Regions from separate parts of the Paenibacillus sp. PK3_47 genome, predicted to be linked through region 4. Evidence: predicted binding sites of a transcription regulator. Region 4 holds the regulator's gene; each other region holds the start of a gene.
What was found. The regulator Rex, encoded in region 4, represses fermentation and respiration genes when NADH is low (regulators of the CRP and FNR family bind a similar motif). The targets are predictions, from matches to a motif close to TTGTGAAATATTTCACAA.

Region 1 (5,680 bases), 230 kb from region 4:
CCTACAATTTGTTCCTTTTCCTTATCGATATAGCCAGGTGCGTGGGAAGTAATCGTGGAGACAGTGTCCAGAGAAACGTCCCATACTCCGCCTCTTTCTCTTTCTTCCTTGCTCAGCTGGGAGATAATCTTCCACAGTTCAGTAGTGTTGCTGGTAGGACCTACGAGGAAATCTTCGTTTCCTTCATAAGGCTTGATGTTCTTGGAAATAAATTCGTTTACGTCAACTTTCTTGGACCATTTGCCTTTTACAAAACTTCTCCAACCCGATTTCACTTCTTGTACATCTTTTTCAATCACCGACATGCTAAATCCCTCCATTTATATTTATTATATTTGTAGAGATCGCGGGCTTGAAGGTTAATCCCGTGTCTCGTGATCCCAACGCTATAGTTGTTATAAAATTCACAATCGTATCTGTATAACTGGGACCGTTCTTTATATAAACATTTTAGTTTATTTTCTGAAAAAGGACTGTGACAAATATCACCTTTCCGGTGATATTTGTCACTTCCTTTACGTCCCATAACAACCATTAAACTAATTTTCTATATAACAATCGCCAATTAATTATCGAATCTTCCGTAGAACGCGTTGCGGTACACATCAGCCAGCTCACTTACCAGCGGCAGCTTAGGGTTGGCAGTAGTACATTGGTCTTCAAATGCACGGTCAGCCAGGTAGTCTACGCGCGATTCAAAATCCTTAGGATCAAAACCGAGCTGCTGGAACGACTCTTCGATGCCCAGCTTCTTGTTCATTTCACGGATTGCATTGATCAGGCTTGTTACACCTTCTTCTGTAGTACGGGCAGGCAATCCAAGAATACGGGCAATTTCGGCATAACGCTCGTCAGCTACGAAGTGCGAGTATTTAGGGAACGAAGCGAACTTCGTAGGTTTTTTGGCATTGTAACGGATAACGTGCGGCATCAGGATCGCATTTGTACGGCCGTGTGCCGTATGGTATTGACCGCCCCATTTGTGCGCCAAGCTGTGGTTAATACCCAGGAACGCGTTAGCAAACGCCATACCGGCAAGTGTCGAAGCATTGTGCATTTTTTCACGCGCCAGTTTATCACCAGTAAGCGCCGATTTCTCAAGGTACTGGAATACCAGCTGAATCGCTTTGATTGCCAGACCGTCGGAGTAGTCACTGGCCATTACCGATACATAAGCTTCAATAGCGTGAGTCAGTACGTCCATACCTGTATCTGCAACAGCAGTTCTTGGCAGACTGTATACAAATTCCGGATCAACGATCGCTACGTCTGGAGTCAGTTCATAGTCAGCCAGCGGATATTTGGTGTTGGCACCGGCAGTTTTGTCGGTGATAACTGCGAACGAGGTCACTTCCGAACCTGTACCCGAAGTTGTCGGGATGGCAACGAATTTCGCCTTTTTGCCCAGGGTAGGGTATTTGTACACGCGTTTGCGGATATCCATGAATTTTTGTTTCAGGTTATTGAAGTCTACATCCGGATGTTCGTAGAACAGCCACATTCCTTTGGCAGCGTCCATCGGTGAACCGCCGCCCAGTGCGATAATGCAGTCCGGCTGGAATCTGTTCATCATAGCGGTACCTTTCTCCACGGTAGTGGTCGAAGGATCCGGTTCAACTTCCGAGAACACTTCAATCGCTACAGGAGTCTGGCGTTGGCGCAGATAGTGCTCAACTCTTTCAACATATCCCAATTTAACCATCATTGGGTCAGTGATAATGGCTACACGTGTGATATCAGGCATTTTGGCCAGGTATTGAGTGGATCCCTTTTCGAAGTAGATCTTGTCAGGTACTTTAAACCATTGCATATTCACGGTACGACGATTCACCCTTTTCACGTTGATCAGATTGATGGCAGTAACGTTCTGCGATACCGAGTTGCGTCCATAAGATCCGCAGCCCAGGGTCAGCGAAGGGATATTCGTGTTGTAAATGTCGCCGATTGCGCCATGTGTCGAAGGCGAGTTGACGAGGATACGTCCGGTTTGCAGGCGGTTCGAGAATTTCATGATCACTTCTTCATTATTGGAATGGATCGCCGAGCTGTGGCCCATACCGCCAAATTCAACGATCTCGGCAGCGCGTTCGATACCTTGGTCAGCATTTTTCACCTTGTAGCAGGCCAGAACCGGGCTCAGCTTCTCAGCCGACAGCGGATATTTAGGGCCTACGCCTTCGATTTCAGCAACCAGAATCTTCGTTCCGGCTGGTACCTGGATACCGCACATCTCAGCAATTTTCACTGCCGATTGGCCTACGATTGCCGGGTTAACTGCACATTTCTCTACGTTCATCGCGCCGTTAGTCAGCTTGGCAGCTTCATCTTTATTGACAAAGTAGCAGCCGTTCGCGATCATTTTCTTTTTCACTTGGTCAAAAATTGCATCTTCTATAATAACGGCTTGCTCAGAGGCGCAGATCATACCGTTATCGAATGTTTTGGAAAGGATGATATCCGTTACCGCCTGATCAATATCTGCACTCTTCTCAATGAAGGCCGGTACGTTACCAGGACCTACGCCAAGAGCCGGTTTGCCGCAGCTGTATGCTGCCTTAACCATTGCCGATCCGCCTGTAGCCAGAATCAGTGCAACGTCCGGATTGTTCATCAGTGCGTTCGTTTTGTCCATCGTCGGCATTTCAATCCATTGAATGCAGTTTTCAGGAGCACCTGCTTTGACTGCTGCATCGTGCAGAATCTTAGCTGCTGCAGCGCTGCACTCTTGCGCGGACGGGTGGAAACCGAATATAATAGGGTTACGTGTCTTAGCGGCAATCAGAGCTTTAAACATCGTGGTGGATGTTGGGTTGGTTACCGGTGTGATGCCCATTACAATTCCGACTGGTTCAGCAATCTTTTGGAAGTTGTCGTAGGGGTTATCCTCAATAACTCCTACGGTTTTGTCATACTTGATTCCGTGCCAGATATATTCTGTTGAGAAGATGTTCTTCGTAATTTTGTCTTCGTATACTCCGCGGCCTGTTTCTTCGACAGCCAATTTTGCCAGGTACATGTGTTTGTCGAGACCTGCCAGAGCCATTGCATGAACGATTGTGTTAACCTGCTCCTGGTCAAGCGCCATATACGCTTCCTGAGCTTTCTTTGCTTTATCCACCAATGTCTGAATATACTCTTCAGCGGTGGTCTGTTTCACTTGGGCGGCGACTTCGTTCTTTACTGCCATCTCCCTCGTCCTCCTGTCAATTTTTAGGTTGTTTTTCTCTACACGTTTATCTTATCACATCCCCTTCGGGTTGTATAGTGAATTCTTTCACAAAGTTTAAAGTTTTTTTGATTTGTTTTCAAAGCGCTTACATTCGATCATATTCAGGCTGATATTACATTTATTGGGCTGCCACCCATGAATACATGCTCATACAAGAAATAATAATACTTAAAATCTAAGATTTTACAGAGAAAGCCGACTCTTTTTGCGGAATCAATACGTCCGGGGGTCTGCACTACTTTGTGCAATAGATTTATTTAAAAACACCGAGAATTCCTCTCTATTGTGTTTCGTGCGCATTTTTACACGGATCCCCCCCGCCCACTGAAGCGGAAAAAGATCCTCTTCCTTCTTTAGTCCGGCCAACTTTATCTATTATAAATAGCGGCAGCCAGGGACGAGAGAGTCTTGCCCCGGACTGCCGCTATTTTAATGAGTTAATATATTCTCTTAGTATCGGTCACTCTAGCTTGCACAAGCGAACTGAAGTCCCTTCGCTCCGCAGTGTCAGAAAGGTCAAACTATTTTGTATACCCGCCCAGCTGAAGCCAGGAAGCACAGGCGTCAGTCCATCCGCGTGTATGAGGCTCTTCATCTGCCAGTCCGAGACCATGGCGGCCATGGGCATATACATGCAGGTCAAACGGAATCTCATGGCGTCTTAATGCAGCTGCGAACAGGAGACTGTTCTCTACAGGAACGGAGGCATCATCCGAGGTATGCCACAGGAATGCCGGCGGAGTATCTGCAGTGACCTGCAGTTCACTGCTGAGCCGGTTGGCCATTTCCTTATCCGGATTCTCACCAAGAAGATTGCCTTTCGAGCCCTGGTGCGTAAATTCCTCCCCCATTGTAATGACTGGATAACAAAGAATCATAAAATCGGGACGGCTGGAATACCTTTCTAACGGCTCAGCTGCCTCAGCCTGCCCCCGGTCAAACAATACTCCCGCAGCAGAGGCCAGATGCCCTCCGGCAGAAAAGCCGAGAATGCCCAGTCTGTCCGGATCAACGCCATATTCATCTGCACGGGACCGGATGGTGCGCAGCGCTCTCTGGGCATCATGCAGCGCGCTTGGGTACTTATAGGGTGCTACACGGTACCGCAGGACAAAAGCCGAGATTCCCAGCGTATTCAGCCACTCCGCCACCGGCTGGCCTTCATGATGAGCCCGCATCCCGTAGCCGCCTCCAGGACACACCAGAACAGCCGCGTTACCTTTCCCTTCTACGAGATACGGCGTAATTGCCGGAAGATCCTCCGGACTGTCACCGAGCGAGCCCGGAGTTCCCCCGGGCCATAGCAATAATGTTTCCATCTTCATCCCTCAGGCTTTCCTCAATATTAAATAACATAAATGAAAGCAGTTACACACTTCCTGTCCATAAGTCTAACAAGGTCTTATCGTTCATGCAATCACTTGCTGCCCTCAACAAGACAAAATTCCTTTATGGTGTCCATCACCGAAAACAACTGTTATAATAAGCATCAATCCCAGTAATCCGGCCTCTGCTGGAGCAGGAAATCATGCTAAATATCATCGTTTCGAAGTGAAAATTATCACAATGTTAAAAATTCGACACTTTTTCGCGAAAATACTTAACCAAAATGAGGGATTTCAAGGTATAATTAATTTAAAATTTATTGAAAAACTGAGGGAATAAAGGGGATATCGATTATGATCAAGGAACATTACAATGTTATCGAGGCCCACGGGAATACAAACTGTTTTTCCGAACAGAACTTTAACAGACTTCTCGTTACAATGAAAGAGCGCATAGTACCAGAAGGATCTCACTTGTTCTGGGAAGGTGACTATTCGGATAAATTGTTTTATATCAAACGTGGACGTGTAAAGCTGACCAAATCTACAGACGAAGGCAAAGAACTGATTCTGTATATGTATCAGGCTGGTGACATGGTCGGGCAGGCAGATCCTTTCTTCAGCACCAAGCACAGCTTCACCGCCGAGGTTATTGAAGAGAGCGAAGTTGGTGTAATTGAGCAGAAGGATCTTGAAATCCTTATCTGCCAGCACTGTGATTTCGCCATCGACTTTATGAAGTGGATGGGTATTCACCACCGTCTTACACAGACTAAATTCCGTGATTTGATGATGTACGGCAAACCGGGCGCCCTGTGCTCCACGCTAATCCGTCTGGGCAACACCTATGGCGAGAAGAACGGCGACAATATTCTGATCAACAAAAAAATCACGCATACGGATCTCTCCAACATGATCGGCGCTACCCGTGAGAGCGTCAACCGGATGCTGAGTGATCTGCGCAAAAAAGATGCTGTTGAGTATGAGAATGGAATGATTGTGATCAAAGATCTGGGCATGCTTCAGGAAATCTGCCATTGCGAATTATGTCCTAACGAAATCTGCCGCATTTAATTTCCTAGTAATAATACCCTCTATTCTCCTCACTGAAACATATCAGGCCCAA
Region 2 (5,680 bases), 2.3 Mb from region 4:
ATCAGTTCAGTGATCAGTGCGGTGGTTGCGGTGCTGCTGTTCAGTCTGGTAACAGGCCAGCTGAATCAGGAACAGGCACGGGAGACCCCGGTCATTGATAAGGTAACAGTAAGCAGCGGTGATCCGTATGACCGGATTATTCAGGCTGCGGCCCTAGCCCGTCCTGCAGTAGTGAGTATTATCAATCATAAAGAAGATAATGAGGAACTTAACATTCTCGATGAATCGGCACTGGGATCGGGAGTTATTTATAAAAAAGATGACAGCAAAGCTTTCATTATTACCAATAATCATGTCATTGAAGGATCAGGCAAGCTAGAGGTGGTTACCGTCGACGGTCAGACACATAAGGCTGAGCTTGTAGGTGCCGATAAGGTCAGCGATATTGCGGTACTCTCTATTAGTGCCAAGGGAATTACGTCTGTTGCCCAAATCGGCGATTCCTCCAAGGTCCGCCTGGGCGAGACTGTCATTGCGATCGGCAATCCGTTGGGGCTTGGCGATTCCCTGACCTCCGGAATTGTAAGCTTCACAGAGCGGCCTATTCCGGTATCCCTCAACCAGGACGGCGTCTATGACTGGGAGCAGGAGGTCATTCAGACTGACGCTGCAATCAATGAGGGCAACAGCGGCGGAGCGCTGGTCGATCTGGACGGCAAGGTGATCGGCATTAACACTATGAAAATTTCTGATACAGGCGTTGAAGGACTCGGTTTTGCCATTCCGGCCAACCATGTGATGGAGACTGCGGATGAGCTTGCAGCTAACGGAAGAATTGCCCGTTCCTATCTGGGCGTGTACACTGTGGATCTTAATAACCCGTACGTGCCGCTGGCCGAGGATCAGCGCAAGGAGCTCAAGCTGCCAAGCAGTGTGCAGGACGGTGCAGTCGTGCTGGATGCGGTGGGACCGGCTGAAGAGGCAGGCCTGCAACTCAACGATGTTATCATCAAGTTCGATGATGAGCCGATTACTTCTACACTGTCGCTGCGCAAGTACTTGTATGACCAGACCAAGATCGGAGACGATCTAAAGATAACGTATTACCGTAACGGTGAGATGAACCAGGTTACAGTCAAACTTCTTGAGAAGCCGGAAGAATAATAACCGGAACAGCGGTATATAATAGTGAAGCAGCAGAATGAAGTGAAGCGGTCCAGCCGCTCTTATAAATTTTTAGGAGCGGCCCGTTTCAACGTGAAATGAACAGGGTATATATAAAGTATAAGTCAGTACCACCTGTCCATTACGACCTGATAACCCTTACATTGGGAAGATGACCTAATAACGGAAAAACCGGAGAATTTCGGATGTCTGGCTTGCCTTTGTTATTCAGGTGTGGTAACATGTTAGTAATCATACATTTGATACCTAATTCTCGTATTGAAAAGGGCTGTCAATGGCATTACAACCTTTTTCAATGTGTGAATTTTTTCTTTGTTTGAAGATAAAAAGAACATATTAATTTAAATTTGTGGAGGTAACACACATGCAAACAGGTACAGTTAAATGGTTCAACGCAGAAAAAGGATTCGGATTCATCGAAGTTGAAGGCGGAAGCGACGTATTCGTACACTTCTCCGCAATCACTGGCGAAGGATTCAAAACTTTGGACGAAGGCCAACGCGTTGAATTCAACGTTGTTCAAGGCAACCGTGGACCACAAGCCGAAAACGTTGTAAAACTGTAATAATAGAAGATACCGTCCCGCTTGTGAAAGTTGGGACGGTCTTTTTTTATAAGATCAGCAGTATAATATACTGACCGATCAGAAAGAGCAACCGTACAACAGGATTTGACACATCTTAGAAGGGGCATCGGCAGATGCTTTTTTACGTATCAGGAGATGTATCTGGGTGACATAAAGGAAGGGAGGAACGGCAATGAACTACCGGAAGAAGCCTATGGAGGAAGTACCGGAGGAAAATACCGCAATTTGGGCCTGTACCAATGATGGATGTAACGGATGGATGAGGGATAACTTTGCCTTTGAAACTATACCTTCTTGCCGTCTCTGTCATGCTCCAATGGTCCGCAGCATGAAGATGCTGCCGCAACTGCTCAATTCCAACGGCGATCTTAAATCGCTGAAAAAGGGTATTTCCATTACCTGACCAATGCCTTTATGAGTCAAGACGCTATATAAATACGATGAACAAATCCGAGACGGTTAAACCGTCTTATTTTTTTTGCTTTCTTTACGTTATATTGTGATATTTGTCACAAATTTATTGCTTTTTAGGTCAAAACGGGATGTTTTATGTGATAAATATCACACTTCAGCCGCTGCTTTTTTGACAGAATAGACATATTGAATAGGGAGAAAGAAGGGGAAGAAAAAATGGATGCAGTCATGCTGTCGCGCATACAATTTGCGTCTACAACAATTTTTCATTATTTCTTTGTACCGGTGTCTATTGGTCTGGCGCTCCTGATTGCGATCATGGAGACAATGTATGTCAGAAAAGGCAATGAAGAGTACAAAAGAATGGCACAGTTCTGGGGGAAGCTTTTCCTGATTAACTTTGCGGTAGGTGTAGTAACAGGGATCCTGCAGGAGTTCCAGTTCGGAATGAACTGGTCGGATTATTCCCGTTTTGTGGGTGATGTATTTGGAGCTCCGCTGGCCATTGAAGCGCTGCTGGCCTTTTTCCTGGAGAGCACATTTATCGGACTCTGGATTTTCGGCTGGGATAAGGTATCCAAGAAGATCCATCTGCTGTCCATCTGGCTGGTAGCCTTCGGAACAATGCTGTCGGCATTCTGGATTCTGGCAGCTAACTCTTTTATGCAGCATCCGGTAGGCTTTGCTATTAATAACGGTCGGGCTGAAATGAATGATTTCTTTGCGCTGATTACGAACGGACAACTGCTGGTGGAATTCCCGCATACCGTGCTCGCTGCTTATGCGACTGGCGCCTTCCTGGTAACAGGGATCAGCGCCTACAAAATGCTCAAGAAGCAGGACGTTCCTTTTTTCAGAAAATCTTTTGAAATTGCCGCAATTGTCGGGATCGTATCTTCCATCGGAGTGGCTGTGGCCGGACATGCTCAAGCACAGTACCTGGTAGAGACCCAACCGATGAAGATGGCTGCTTCCGAAGGGCTATGGGAAGATAGCGGTGACCCGGCGGCCTGGACCGTCAGTGCTTTTATTGATCCTGAGAATAAATCCAATTCCGGTGAGATCAAAATTCCATATCTGCTGAGCTTCCTGTCCTACAGTAAATTCTCCGGTGATGTTAAAGGGATGAACACGCTGCAGGCAGAGTATGAACAACAGTATGGCCCGGGTAACTATATTCCGCCTGTACGGACCACGTTCTGGAGCTTCCGGATTATGGTGCTCGCAGGTACACTAATGATCGTGCTTGGCCTGTATGCGATGTATCTGATGTGGCGCAAAAAGATGGAGCGTCCGAACACCTGGTTCCTGCGGTTTATGCTCTGGGGGCTGCTGCTTCCGCCAATCGCCAATACTTCAGGCTGGATTATGACAGAGATCGGGCGCCAGCCGTGGACGGTATTCGGCTTAATGACAACAGAAGACAGTGTGTCTCCTAACGTTTCGGCCGGTTCGATCCTGTTCTCTGTAATTACTTTTAATGCAATTTACGCAATATTGGGTGCTGTACTGATCGGATTGTTCATCAAGGTTATCAAAAAAGGCCCTTATGCCATGGATCACGATCACGGTGAATCACATGATCCGTACACTAAGGAGGGATCGCATGCTTTCTCTTAATGAATTGTGGTTTGTGCTGATTGCAGTGTTATTTATCGGCTTCTTCTTTCTGGAGGGCTTCGATTTCGGTGTCGGAATGGAAACACAGATTCTGGCCAAAAATGACACAGAACGCCGGGTACTCATCAACTCCATCGGTCCGTTCTGGGATGCGAATGAAGTATGGCTGCTGACTGGCGCGGGTGCGATGTTCGCGGCGTTCCCGGAGTGGTATGCCACACTGTTCAGCGGATTCTATATCCCGTTTGTCTTCGCACTGCTTGCGCTGATTGCACGCGGCGTAGCCTTTGAATTCAGAGGCAAACGTGACTCGCTGGCCTGGAAAAGAACCTGGGATGCCTGCATTTTCTTCGGCAGCTTTCTCCCGCCGTTCCTGCTGGCCGTAGTGTTCGCGAGCTTCATCAAGGGGCTGCCGATAGACGGCGAAATGCAAATGTATGCCGGATTCTTTGATATCGTAAATGTGTATACAGTTGTAGCAGGAATTACAGTGGTCATGCTCTGTCTGGTACACGGCTTGATGTTCACCACGCTCCGTACGACCGGCGATCTTCAGCTCCGGGCGCGCAAGCTGGCCAAGAAGCTGCTGCTCCCGCTGGCTGCGCTGCTGGTTGCCTTTGTTGTGATGACCTACTACATGACAGATATCTTCGAGCACCGCGGAGCACTGCTTATGGTGCTGGTTATTCTGGGCATTGCTGCCTTTGTTCTGTCGGGTTATTTCATGACTAAGAAAAAAGACGGCTGGGCTTTCGGAATGACCGGGGCGGTTATGGCACTGTCGGTACTGTCCATCTTCGTAGGACTGTTCCCGCGTGTGATGATCAGCTCGATCGATGCCGCGTTCAGCTTGACGATTACGAATGCCGCTTCCGGGCACTATTCCCTTAAAGTAATGACGATTGTAGCGCTGACGCTGCTGCCGTTCGTGCTCGGATATCAAATCTGGAGCTATTTCATCTTCCACAAGCGGGTTCATGAAAAGGAGCATCTTGAATATTAATGGATAAAAATTTGCTTAGGGTTGCAGGAGTTAAGCCGGTCTTTCTGATCGTGGGCTTCCTTACCCTGGTGCAAAGCCTGTCCATTCTTCTGCTGGCCAAATCGCTGGCGGAGGTTGTCTCTGCATTGTTTGCAGGAGCACCGCTGAAGGAACAAGGGGCTGATTCGCTCTTGTTCCTTCTTGCGTTTCTTGTCCGCCATGCCTGTGCCATGCTCATGAGCCGGGTCTCTTACCGGTTCGCGGAAGCCACCGGCAGCAGCATGCGGAGACAAATGATGGATAAGCTGTTCCAGCTGGGTCCGCGGCTTGCTGGGAGCCGGGGAACGGGAGATCTGGTCACACTTGTGCTCGAAGGAGTCACCAAATACCGTACCTATATTGAACTGATTATTCCACGGATGGTTGCGATGGGAATCACCCCTTGGCTGCTGCTGGTCTACATTTATATGCAGGATACAGCCAGCGGGGTCATTCTCACCCTGACGATGCCGATTATTGTAGTATTCATGATTCTGATTGGCGTGACGGCCCGCAAGCAGATGGACCGTCAGCTGAAGTCTTACCGTACATTATCCAATCATTTTGTGGATTCGCTGCGCGGACTGGAGACACTGAAGTTCCTCGGGCGCAGCCGCAGCCACAGCAAGAGTATTGCTGCTGTCAGCGACCGGTACCGTTCGGCAACGATGCGCACGCTGAGAGTGGCTTTTCTCTCTTCGTTCGCCATGGATTTTTTCACCATGCTGTCCGTGGCTTCGGTGGCGGTGAGCCTGGGCTTACGGCTTGTTAATGAAGAGATGACGCTGGTCACCGGATTGACCATTCTGATTCTGGCACCGGAATATTTCCTGCCGGTGAGGCTGGTGGGGGCGGACTTTCATGCCACACTGGACGGCAAGGAGGCTGGTGAAGCCATGACAAGCATTATTGAA
Region 3 (5,680 bases), 3.4 Mb from region 4:
AGTCCACATTCCAGTCCCATAGATGATAACCCTGGTTCAGCACCTTGTCCCTGAAGGACTTCGTGAAATAAGGTTTGCTCCCATAAGGCGGACGAATCAGCGTTGTGCCCGCACCGGCAATTCTGTTCAGTGCAGCATTGGCATCCGCCATTTCCGCAAGTGCTGCGGCCGGGGAAGCATAGAATTTCTCCTTGCGGTGGGTCATCCCGTGCAGCCCTAATCCTTGCCCAAGCTTCACGGTTTGCTTCACAGCGGAAGGGTAACGGTTCATATTCTGTCCAAGCATGAAAAAGGTCGCCTTCACTTTATATTGGCCGAGAATATCCAGCAGCTGCCCTGTCGTTGCCGAGGGCCCGTCGTCAAAGGTCATATAGACAGTCTGCCCGGGCGTGCCCGGTTTTGCTTCCTGAGCCGGCTCAGCAGCAGCCCGGGGCTTTAGTTCCTGCTGATACTTGGCCGCAAATGCCGTATCATCAAGCTTCGCCGAGGCATTGCGCACCCTGAGCAAATATTTATCAGGCTGGTAGGTTATTATATAACCAAGATGGCTGCTGAGCTGCAGCGGAACCATCAGCGATCCCTTCTCCAGGAAGGTGTTCATCTCTACAGCTGTGCCATCCTGAAGCACTGCGCCCCCTTCTCCCTGAAGCAGGCGGAGTGTTCTTCCGTTCCCTGCAACCGCAATTCCTTCCTTAAGTCCGGTCAGGGTCCAGTTCAGTTCATTTGCGAGCTGGCGCAGCGGAACATAATAACGGCCAGCGGAAAACACTGGTTCTATATCGCTCAGTTTGTCATTGACTCCGAGCTTCGAAACGGGGTTTGCACCTGCAGCACTTGCCGCAGACTGAAGAATGCCGGTACAAAGAAATAAGGACAGGAACAGCAGCATTACTTTTTTAATCACGAGCATTAATCTCCTATCTATGTATATTTGAATATAACTCTATCATAGTTAACGGAATGGAAATTTGAGAGATTGTAACCGCCACAATAAAATGTTGTTACCCTTTGACAGTGATAAATGACACAAATTCAATGATTATTGTTCCAAATGCAGAATTCGTCGAATACTGTCGTATCAAGCAAAAGACGGTTAAAATCAACGTTTTTTACGCACTATAAATGTGACGAAAAAAGGAACTTTATTTAATATGTGAACAAATTTTGAACTACCTTAAAATAAGCTTAAAGCGCGCCACTACAGTGATCTTTATCATACCTAACAATATTTGTAACAAATTTCTCACACATATTTAACTTAATCGACATTATTAAGGACTTATCTAGCTTATATGGTAATTAATGTATTTTGAAAAATGGGTATGTAGTTCTTATTATAGATACAGGTTATTGTTTCATGGCTAATGTACGGCTAATGAAAAGAAGTATTGAAGGAAGGAGTTCTATATGAAAAAAAAGGGACCGTTATACGCTTTGTTTCTCAGCCTTATCCTTCTCCTGCCGGGATGCAGCTCCTTAACCGTGCTGAATCCGAAGGGGCCTGCTGCAAGAACGTTATCTGACACCATCATCCTCTCCATTATAACGATGGCCTTCGTTCTCGCAGTTGTCTACATCTTATATATCTTCGTGCTGGTGAAATATCGTGCGAAGAAAAGCAATGAGGGTTACATTCCGGAACATGAGGAGGGCAATAAGTTACTCGAGGCGATCTGGATCATCATCCCGATTATTATCGTAGCCTTCTTGTCCGTTGTGACTGTCAAGTCCACCCATGCTGTCGAGAATGTGGCTGATGAGTATAAGGATCAGAAGCCTCTGGTCATTTATGCTTCCTCTTCCAACTGGAAATGGCACTTCAGCTATCCTGAGGAAGGCATCGAAACTGTGAACTACGTCAACATTCCGGTTCACCGTGCAGTTGAATTCAGATTGTACTCTTTCGGTACAATCACCAGCTTCTGGGTTCCGCAGCTTGCCGGACAAAAGTACGCCATGAGCGACATGCTTACAACGCTGCACCTCTCTGCAGATACCGTAGGCTCTTTTATCGGTAAGAACTCGAACTTCAGCGGTAAGGGCTTTGCCCATATGGAATTCGAAACGCTTGTTATGACCGATCAGGAATACACTGACTGGGTCAATGAAGTTAAAGAAACCGCACCTGAGCTTACAGAGGATGAATTCAAGGGTCTGCTGGCTGCCGAACATCTTGGACGCAAAACCTATTCATCCACCCATCTGACGTTCAGCCCTCCTCCTGGAGACCATGGCGATCATATGAGCGGACACGGCTCTGAGGACCAGATGGAAAACGGAAATCCGGAACATATCGACAACAAGGATATTCATCCTTCACCGGAGCCTTCCAGTCAAACCGAATTTGACGGTGAGCCGCATCCTGAAGTGGAGCAGCCGCTTCCAAGCTCAGACGTTGAAGAACACACTCACGAGAGCAACTAGCTCTTAAATAGTATGAAGCAATTGTACCAACCTGAAAGGAGCCATCCTAATGGATTTAGAAAAATTTAAGGTTCACGGCGAACCCCTGATTTATGGGGCCATGATCAGTATCGCTCTCGCCACCATCGGGATTCTCGTTGGGCTGACCTATTTTAAAAAATGGGGCTACCTCTGGCGCGAATGGCTCACGACTGTGGACCACAAGAAAATCGGGATTATGTACATCCTCGCCGCCCTGCTGATGCTGTTCCGCGGCGGTGTGGACGCCCTGATGATGCGTCTGCAGACAGCTGCACCGGAAATGAAGTTTCTGGATGCGCAGCACTATAATGAGGTATTTACGACCCACGGTCTGATTATGATCCTCTTCATGGCGATGCCGTTTATCATCGGTCTCATGAACGTAATCATTCCGCTGCAAATCGGTGCAAGAGACGTTGCCTTCCCGCGCCTCAACGCCGTCAGCTTCTGGCTCTTCTTCATGGGAGCGATGCTGCTGAACATTTCCTTCGTTGTCGGGGGATCGCCGGATGCAGGCTGGTCCGCTTACTTCCCGCTGGCAAGCATTGAATTCAGTCCGACTGTAGGTAACAACTACTACTCTCTGGCACTGCAGATTTCCGGTATCGGTACGCTTATTACAGGGGTTAACTTCATCGTTACCATCCTCAAAATGCGTGCACCAGGCATGACCCTGATGAAAATGCCAATGTTCACATGGTCCGTGCTGATCACTAACATCATTATCGTATTTGCATTCCCTGTGCTTACCGTAGCACTTGCCCTGATGATGTTCGACCGGCTGTTCGGCTCTCAATTCTTCACGATGGCCAACGGCGGGATGGATATGCTCTGGGCGAACCTGTTCTGGGTATGGGGCCATCCGGAGGTATACATCGTTATTCTGCCGGCATTCGGTATTTACAGTGAAATTATCGCGACCTTCTCCAAAAAGAACCTGTACGGTTACAAATCCATGGTCTTCAGTATGGTGATTATCTCCCTCCTGTCCTTCCTGGTATGGGCTCACCATTTCTACACTATGGGTCAAGGCGTTATGGTCAACAGCTTCTTCTCCATTACTACAATGGCGATAGCCGTGCCTACAGGGGTTAAAATATTCAACTGGCTGTTCACCCTCCGAAAAGGGCGGATTACCTTTACAACACCAATGCTTTATACGCTGGCCTTTATTCCGATCTTTACCATCGGCGGTGTTACCGGCGTCATGCTGGCGATGGCCAGTGCGGATTACCAGTACCACAACACCATGTTCCTTGTAGCGCATTTCCACTATGTTCTGATTCCGGGCGCAGTATTCGCCGTTATCGCGGGCTTCCACTACTGGTTCCCTAAAGTATTCGGCTTCCGTCTGAACGAACGTCTTGGCAAACACGCTTTCTGGTGGATCATTATTTCCTTTAACGTAACCTTCTTCCCGATGTTCTTCCTGGGACTGATGGGTATGACGCGCCGGATGTACACTTATTCGGAAGAGACCGGCTTCGGTCCGCTGAATATGCTGTCCTTCGTCGGTGCACTGGGTCTGGCCATCGGATTTGTTATTCTGGTTTACAACATCTACTGGAGTACACGTTACATGCCAAGAGATACAACAGGCGATCCTTGGGATGCACGTACACTGGAGTGGGCTACACCAAGTCCAATTCCGGCTTACAACTTTGCCATTGTGCCTAAAGTTAAATCGCTTGATCCTTTCTGGGAATCCAAGCAGAAGAACGTACCGCTTTATGAAGACAAAATCACCAAGATTCACTTGCCTAACAATACAGGGAAACCGTTCATTCTGGGAGTTATCTTCTTCTTCCTTGGCTTCTTCCTCGTATTCAGCATGTGGATTCCGGCTGTTGTGGCGGGAATTGGCGTACTCATAATGCTGGGAGCGATGTCCTTTGACCGGGATGAGGGCTTCTACGTTTCGGCTAAAGAAGTCGAAGCTACAGAAAAGAAACTGCGGGGTGAGACTGTATGAAAATAGATGCGTCCAAGCCGCTTGAATACTCGACAGAAGAGAACAGTAATAAGATCTTCGGCTTTTGGGTGTTTCTCGGAGCTGAAATTCCGCTCTTCGCCACATTGTTCACGGTTTACTTTGTCATGGTTGACCGCTTTGCCAGCGGCCCCAGCGGTGCTGAAATCTTCGAAATCGGTCCTGTACTGATTTCAACCTTTCTGCTCCTGACAAGCTCGTTCACGATCGGCCTTGCCGTCCATGCCATGCGCCTGGGCTACAAAAAAGCGATGATGTTCTTTATGGGGATCACGCTGCTGATGGGTCTCGGCTTTATCGGGATTGAAATTGAAGAATTTCTGACTTACGTTCATGAAGGTGCAACACTGCAAACCAGCGGTTTCCTGTCCAGTCTCTTTGTACTGCTGGGAACGCACGGTGCCCACGTCAGCTTCGGCTTCCTGTGGGGCGTAGTAATCATGATTCAGCTGTGGCGCCAGGGTATTACTCCGGCCAATGCTAATAAAACATTTATCTTTTCATTGTTCTGGCACTTCCTGGACGTTGTCTGGATCTTTATCTTCAGCTTCGTCTACCTGAAAGGACTGATGTAACATGATGAAGCAACTGTTTCCAATTCGCCATGTGATGGGTTATCTGGCCTCTCTGGTCCTTTCCGCTGCTGCGCTGGTTGTTATCTACGGAGATCTGTCCCAGAGTGCCAATATGGTTGTTCTGCTGGTCACTGCGATTATTCAGGCTTCTTTGCAGCTCTTCGTATTCATGCACATCGGAGAATCTGCCGATACCAAAAAAGAGCTGTATATCAATATCGCTTATGCCTTGTTTGTAGGTCTGGTTACCATTTTCGGAACGCTCTTCATTTTCGTATGGGGCTGGTACGCTTAAGACAGGCAAATATGTATTCATTGTTAAGGTCCGTTTCCGGTTTCAATACCGGAGCGGGTCTTTTTTTGTGGGTATGAAAAAAACAGGCCCGGGAACATATCGTTCCCGGGCCTGTCAGCTATAATCTTATCCCGCTTCCTCACAGTCTGAACTTTGCCAGCTCCTTCTGCAAATCCTCGGCTAATGTCGCCAGATATTGTGCTGACATTGACATTTCGCCCATTGCAGCCAGCTGTTCCTCGCTGGCTGCGCTCGTCTCCTGAATATCGCCTGCTCCTTTACGCGTAACCCCGTTTGCCTGCTCCATCGCCTCTGATACAGCCTTAGACTCTTCTAAAACATGTCCTATGGCCGCTCTCATCTCTTCAGTCTGCT
Region 4 (5,680 bases):
TTTTCGTAACTTCTGTTATGCTGATAAAGAGTCTCAAGTGAAAGGGAATAGAACTTATAATGAAATTTGCCGTGCTTGATTTTGAAACTACGGGAACCCAATCTGTGGGCGAGATTATCCAGGTTGGCCTTGCCATTATAGAAGAAGACCGGACCATCTCCCGGGTATATGGTTCCTACGTCAAGCCCGGAACACCGATTCCTCCTTTTATAACGGGCTTGACAGGGATTACTGACGACGATGTACGGGATGCGCCCGAGCTGGATGAGATGATGATGGAGCTTGTCCCGCTGCTTGATGATGTGGTGCTCGTCGGGCATAATGTAGCTTTTGATTTTCATTTTTTGCAGAATGCGCTTGACCGATGTGGATATTTGCCGTTTCAGGGGCGGATTCTGGATACGATCGATTTTCTCAAAATATGCTTTCCTTCATTATCGACCTACCAGCTTGGTGCAGTGAGTGCCCATTTCGGGATTACGCATGAACGTCCCCACCAGGCGGATAGCGATGCTGAAGCAACAGCGCTTGTGCTTCTCCAGTGTCTGGAAGAATTGTACAGCCTGCCTCTGCTGACCGTACAGCGGATTAACGAGCTGTTTCAGGGGGAAGACAGCGACCTGGCCTGGTTCTTTGAAGGACTGCAGCAGGAACGGGAAATGGAGACCTTTCAGCCGGAAGGCGATCTGACCTTTCACCGTCAGCTGGCACTTGCCGTCGGCGATTGGACTGAACTGGCGCCGCCAAGGGAGGATATGCCCGGAAATCCTGTAGACAACGTATCCTTTACGGACTATATGGATGAAGTGACCAAGCGGCTGAAGGATGCTTTGCCGCAGTATGAAAGCCGGGAGGCCCAGGAGATTATGATCCGTGAGGTCAACACGGCGCTTCAGGAGGACAAACATCTGCTGATAGAAGCAGGTACAGGTACCGGCAAATCGCTGGGTTATCTGTTGCCGGCGATCTACCAGAGTGTCCGCACCGATCAGAAGGTGATGGTCAGTACGCATACGATCAATCTTCAGGACCAGCTGCGCGAGCGCGATCTCCCGCTTTTGACGAGCGTCGTGCCGTTTCCGTTCAAAGCCGCAATCTTCAAGGGAAGAGGGCACTATTTGTGTCTGCGCAAGTTTGAACATAAAATAAATAAAAAGGACTTCGTAAGTCCCAGGGAAGAAGCGCTCACGGCTGCCCAAATGTTAGTCTGGCTGACCCAGACGCAGTCGGGCGACGATGAGGAGCTGAATCTGAACGGCAGGGGCGGCGATTTCTGGGAGACCGTGGCCAGTGACACGGATTCATGCCTGGGCCGTGCCTGCCCGTGGTTCCGCAAATGTTATTATCACCGGGCCAAGCATGAAGCCGGAATTGCTGACGTTGTCATTACCAATCACTCCAAGCTGTTCGCGGATGTGAAGGCGGGACACCAGCTGCTGCCTGCTTATGAGCACCTTGTCATCGATGAGGCGCACCATCTGGAGGATGTGGCCGGCAAGCATCTTGGAATGCAGATGAAATATTTCACTGTGGCCCACACGCTTACCCGGCTCTATAAGGACAGCCGCAGCGGTCAGCTGCCGGCGCTGCGCCAGATGCTGCAGTCTTCAGGCAGCGAGCAGGCTTCGGAGTGGAGCGGTACGATCGACAGGATCTACCCTGATCTTCTGACAGTCAAGGAGACCTGGGACACGCTGAGCGACAAGCTGTTCGCCATGCTCCCTGAACGCAGCGACGCAGCCGCAGGTGAAGCCGGACAGCTTGTTACCCGCCTCCATCCCGGCAGAAAGCCCAAGGAGTGGGAGGAGCTCGCTCCGCTTGAAAATACACTGCATCTGAGTCTCAGTGATATCATCCGCAAGGGTGACAAGATGCTCAGTGAGATGCGGGAGAGCGAGAGCCAGTCGTCCTCAGACAGCCTGGTCACAGATATCAGCGGCTTGTTCAAGGACCTGGCGTCTATCCGTGAACAGATCCGTTTCTTTATGGGCCTTAACGATGAGAATAATGTCTACTGGATGGAAGGCAGCGGGAACTACCGCGGCAAGTCGCTGCAGCTGTATGCTGTACCTGTAGATGTCAGCGGCCAGCTGAAGGAGCTTTTCTTCGATAAGAAAAAGAGCATTGTGCTGACTTCGGCCACGCTCTCTGTCGACAAGTCCTTCCAATTCATGATTGACAACCTCGGTCTTAATGAAGCGGCTGAACAGGACCGTCTGATGACGGCACTGCTGCCTTCCCCGTTTAATTACCGGGAGCAGGCGCTGCTTGTTATTCCGCGTGATTTTCCGAGCGTCAAGGGCAGCATAGGCGATGCCAGGTTTGTCGACAAGCTTGTCCATTCCCTGGCCGAAGCGGCAGTGGCTACCAAGGGGCGCATGCTCGTGCTGTTCACCTCCTACCGCATGCTGCGGCAGGTGTATGAACCGCTCAAGGAGGTGCTTGCTTCAGAAGAAATTGCCGTGCTGGGCCAGGGCGTCGAGGGCGGCAGCCGCAACAAGCTGATCCGGCGTTTCCAGGACAGTCCGGCCGCAGTGCTGCTTGGAACAAGCAGCTTCTGGGAAGGCGTAGATATTCCCGGTGAGGCGCTGACCTGCCTGGCGATTGTCAGACTGCCGTTCCAGCCGCCTAACCATCCGCTGGCCGAAGCCAAAGCGGAGCTGCTGCAGGCCCAGAAGAAAAATCCGTTCATGAAAATGTCTGTGCCGCAGGCGGTGATCCGGTTCAAGCAGGGCTTCGGACGTCTGGTGCGTACCGCCCAGGACCGCGGAATTGTCATCGTCTATGATACGAGAGTGATTGAGTCCAATTACGGCAAGTACTTCCTGTATTCGCTGCCGGGACCAAAGATGGAGCATATGCTGACCGATCAGATGGTTCCGCGGATTGCGGAATGGCTGGATGACGGCGGCGCTTCCTGAACGACTGCTAATGCTGGCGGCTTGCCGCCTGCTGATTAACCCGTCATGCCATTGTTTATATTTATATCATTGTCTTTAGTCCGTTAGTGCGGTGCTTTGTGAGATGTGTTCCTGGTAACATAAGGTTCACCGCATTAACGGTTATGATCTATATATTGACTGTTCATCTTACATTAGGAGGAGAATACATGAAATCGGAAAAAATATCTGAGGCGGTTGTCCGCAGACTTCCTGTATACCTGCGATTCCTGAATGATCTCCAAAAGCGTGAAATCGCTACCGTGTCTTCCCAGGAGCTGGGGCAGAAGCTCGACCTGAATCCGGCACAGATCCGCAAGGACCTGGCCTATTTTGGTGATTTTGGCCGCAAGGGCATCGGCTATGATGTTTCTTACCTGATCGAAAAAATCCGCCACATCCTCAAGCTGGACCAGCAGATCAACGTGGCTCTGGTAGGTGCCGGTAATCTCGGTCACGCCCTGTCCAATTACAATGCTTATCTGAAGGATACGATGAAGATCACAGCCGTATTTGATTCTTACGCACCCAAGATCGGGCAGAAGATCAACTCTCTGACGGTCCAGCCTATGGAAGAGCTGGGCAAAACGATCCGTGAGCAGGGAATCCGCATCGGTATTATTACGGTACCGGACAGTGAAGCCCAGGCTGTAGCAGATATTCTGGTGGAGTCAGGGATTGAAGCCATTTTGAATTTTGCCCCGGTTATCCTGAAGACCCCGTCCAATATCCGGATACATGCGGCCGATTTTACGACCGATCTGCAGAGTCTGGCCTATTATTTGCACGATGGAAAGGAAGAAACAGCAAATGAGCAGCAATAAGACAGTCATTAACGGACGTTTTCTGGTTCCGGGAAGCCATCAGCCGGTTCTGAACGGATACATGACTATAGAAAACGATTTGATAACGTACATAGGAGAAGAGAAGCCCGTTATTGAAGACGGTGTGAGCACGATAGACGGCAGCAGGCTCCTGTTCATGCCTGGTCTGGTCAATACGCACGGTCATGCGGCAATGTCCCTGCTGCGCGGCTACGGGGATGATATGGTGCTGCAGGCCTGGCTGCAGGAAAAAATGTGGCCGATGGAAGAAAAGTTCACCGGTGAAGATGTATACTGGGGTACAGCTCTGTCTGTCCTGGAAATGCTCAAGGGCGGTACAACCACCTTCCTGGACATGTATGACCATATGGACCGGGTAGCCCGGGTAGTTGAGCAATCCGGCATCCGTTCAGTGCTGATGCGCGGTGTCATCGGATTGTGCCCGGAGGATGTGCAGAACCATAAGCTCGCGGAAGCCATCCGGTTTGCACAAGACTGGCACGGCAAGGCGGACGGCAGAATTACCACGATGATGTCGCCGCATGCCCCTTATACCTGTCCTCCCGACTTTTTCGTGAAATTTGTACAGGCAGCCCATGATCTGGATCTGCCGATGCATACACATATGTCCGAGACCCGTCATGAAGTAGAGCAGAATGCGGCTGATTACGGCCTGCGCCCTGTGGCTCACCTGGAGAAGCTGGGAATGTTCACGCGTCCTTCAATCATCGCTCACGGCGTTCATCTGAACGATGAGGAAATTGACATTCTCGCCCGCTACAAGGTCGGGGTTTCGCATAATCCGGGAAGTAACCTGAAGCTCGCCAGCGGTGTGGCACGTGTGCCGGAGCTGTTGAGAGCCGGTGTTCCCGTATCTCTTGGAACAGACGGTGCGGCCAGCAACAATAACCTGGACATGTTTGAAGAAATGCGTCTCGCTGCTCTCATTCATAAAGGGGTAAGCGGAGACCCGACAGCGGTTCCGGCACCTGAGGCGCTGCTGATGGCTACCGAATACGGTGCCCGGTCGGTGTTCCTCGACAATGTGGGCCGGCTTGCACCGGGAATGAAGGCGGATTTTATCGCTATCGATATCGATCAGCCGCATCTGCTGCCGCATACGGATCTTCTGTCCCATGTGGTCTATTCGGCCAGTGCCAAGGATGTGGAGCATGTCTGGGTGAACGGTCTGCAGGTTGTGAAGCACGGTCAATGCCTGACCCTGGATGAGGAAGAAATCCGCCGCAAAGCCCAGGAGACCTTTGAAGGGCTGCTGAAACGGTAATATAAGGAAAGGGAGCTGCACTTGAAGAAGAGGAGAAAATGGCTTCTGCTTGGCATAGCCCTGTTTCTGCTCCTGCTGTTCGGATTAAGCCAGTTCTATGCCTATATCATGAAGGACCAGTGGAATGAACGCAGTAAAGCTGAGGAAGTCGCCATGAACCAGGCAGGCTTGACTGATATTACTGAAGCGAAGAAGTCCGTCTGGGACGAAAACGCGATTTACTGGGTGGTTACAGGCCAGAACGGTGCGGGGACGGAAATGATGGTCTGGGTGCGTTTTACTACGGAAGGCGAGCCTGCAGGAGGCGTAAATGATATTTATGCGGCGGAAGTTGCGGGCGGAACGTCGGAAGAACAGATCCGTACGGCCCTAGCGGCCGAGCTGCCGGGAGTTGAGATCAAACGGCTGTTGCCGGGAGTCTATAACGGGGAATATGCGTGGCAGGTGTTTTACAGGGATAAAGAGCGGTATTACTACAAATTCTACCGCTTTGCTGACGGGGCAGCCATCGGGGAAGGGTACAGCTTACCGAACAGCTAAAAGTTAGGGCGTTACTAGAATGTACAGCAGGGGGCGGGAAGACGGCCGCCTGCTGTTTTTATGCTGATTTAAGGGCATTAATGCCATAACGG

Region 1: adhE (bifunctional acetaldehyde-CoA/alcohol dehydrogenase) is a predicted target of Rex. The motif match lies at 3,263-3,280, and genes of this name have one in related genera.
Region 2: C2I18_RS11845 (cytochrome ubiquinol oxidase subunit I) is a predicted target of Rex. The motif match lies at 2,209-2,226, and genes of this name have one in related genera.
Region 3: qoxA (cytochrome aa3 quinol oxidase subunit II) is a predicted target of Rex. The motif match lies at 1,230-1,247, and genes of this name have one in related genera.

What each region holds. Positions count from the first base shown of each region.
Region 1 covers NZ_CP026029.1:591,327-597,006, forward strand. The annotation lists gene pflB (formate C-acetyltransferase) at 1-305, opposite strand, end outside; gene adhE (bifunctional acetaldehyde-CoA/alcohol dehydrogenase) at 566-3,187, opposite strand; gene C2I18_RS02855 (alpha/beta hydrolase) at 3,751-4,548, opposite strand; gene C2I18_RS02860 (Crp/Fnr family transcriptional regulator) at 4,909-5,628, shown strand.
Region 2 covers NZ_CP026029.1:2,643,779-2,649,458, reverse strand. The annotation lists gene C2I18_RS11860 (S1C family serine protease) at 1-1,104, shown strand, start outside; gene C2I18_RS11855 (cold-shock protein) at 1,490-1,690, shown strand; gene C2I18_RS11850 (cold-shock protein) at 1,884-2,114, shown strand; gene C2I18_RS11845 (cytochrome ubiquinol oxidase subunit I) at 2,342-3,745, shown strand; gene cydB (cytochrome d ubiquinol oxidase subunit II) at 3,732-4,748, shown strand; gene cydD (thiol reductant ABC exporter subunit CydD) at 4,748-5,680, shown strand, end outside.
Region 3 covers NZ_CP026029.1:3,755,043-3,760,722, reverse strand. The annotation lists gene C2I18_RS16675 (polysaccharide deacetylase family protein) at 1-904, opposite strand, end outside; gene qoxA (cytochrome aa3 quinol oxidase subunit II) at 1,408-2,424, shown strand; gene qoxB (cytochrome aa3 quinol oxidase subunit I) at 2,474-4,417, shown strand; gene qoxC (cytochrome aa3 quinol oxidase subunit III) at 4,414-5,010, shown strand; gene qoxD (cytochrome aa3 quinol oxidase subunit IV) at 5,012-5,305, shown strand; gene C2I18_RS16650 (methyl-accepting chemotaxis protein) at 5,445-5,680, opposite strand, start outside.
Region 4 covers NZ_CP026029.1:363,091-368,770, reverse strand. The annotation lists gene dinG (ATP-dependent DNA helicase DinG) at 60-2,921, shown strand; gene C2I18_RS01695 (redox-sensing transcriptional repressor Rex) at 3,110-3,763, shown strand; gene C2I18_RS01690 (amidohydrolase) at 3,750-5,048, shown strand; gene C2I18_RS01685 (cell wall elongation regulator TseB-like domain-containing protein) at 5,070-5,588, shown strand.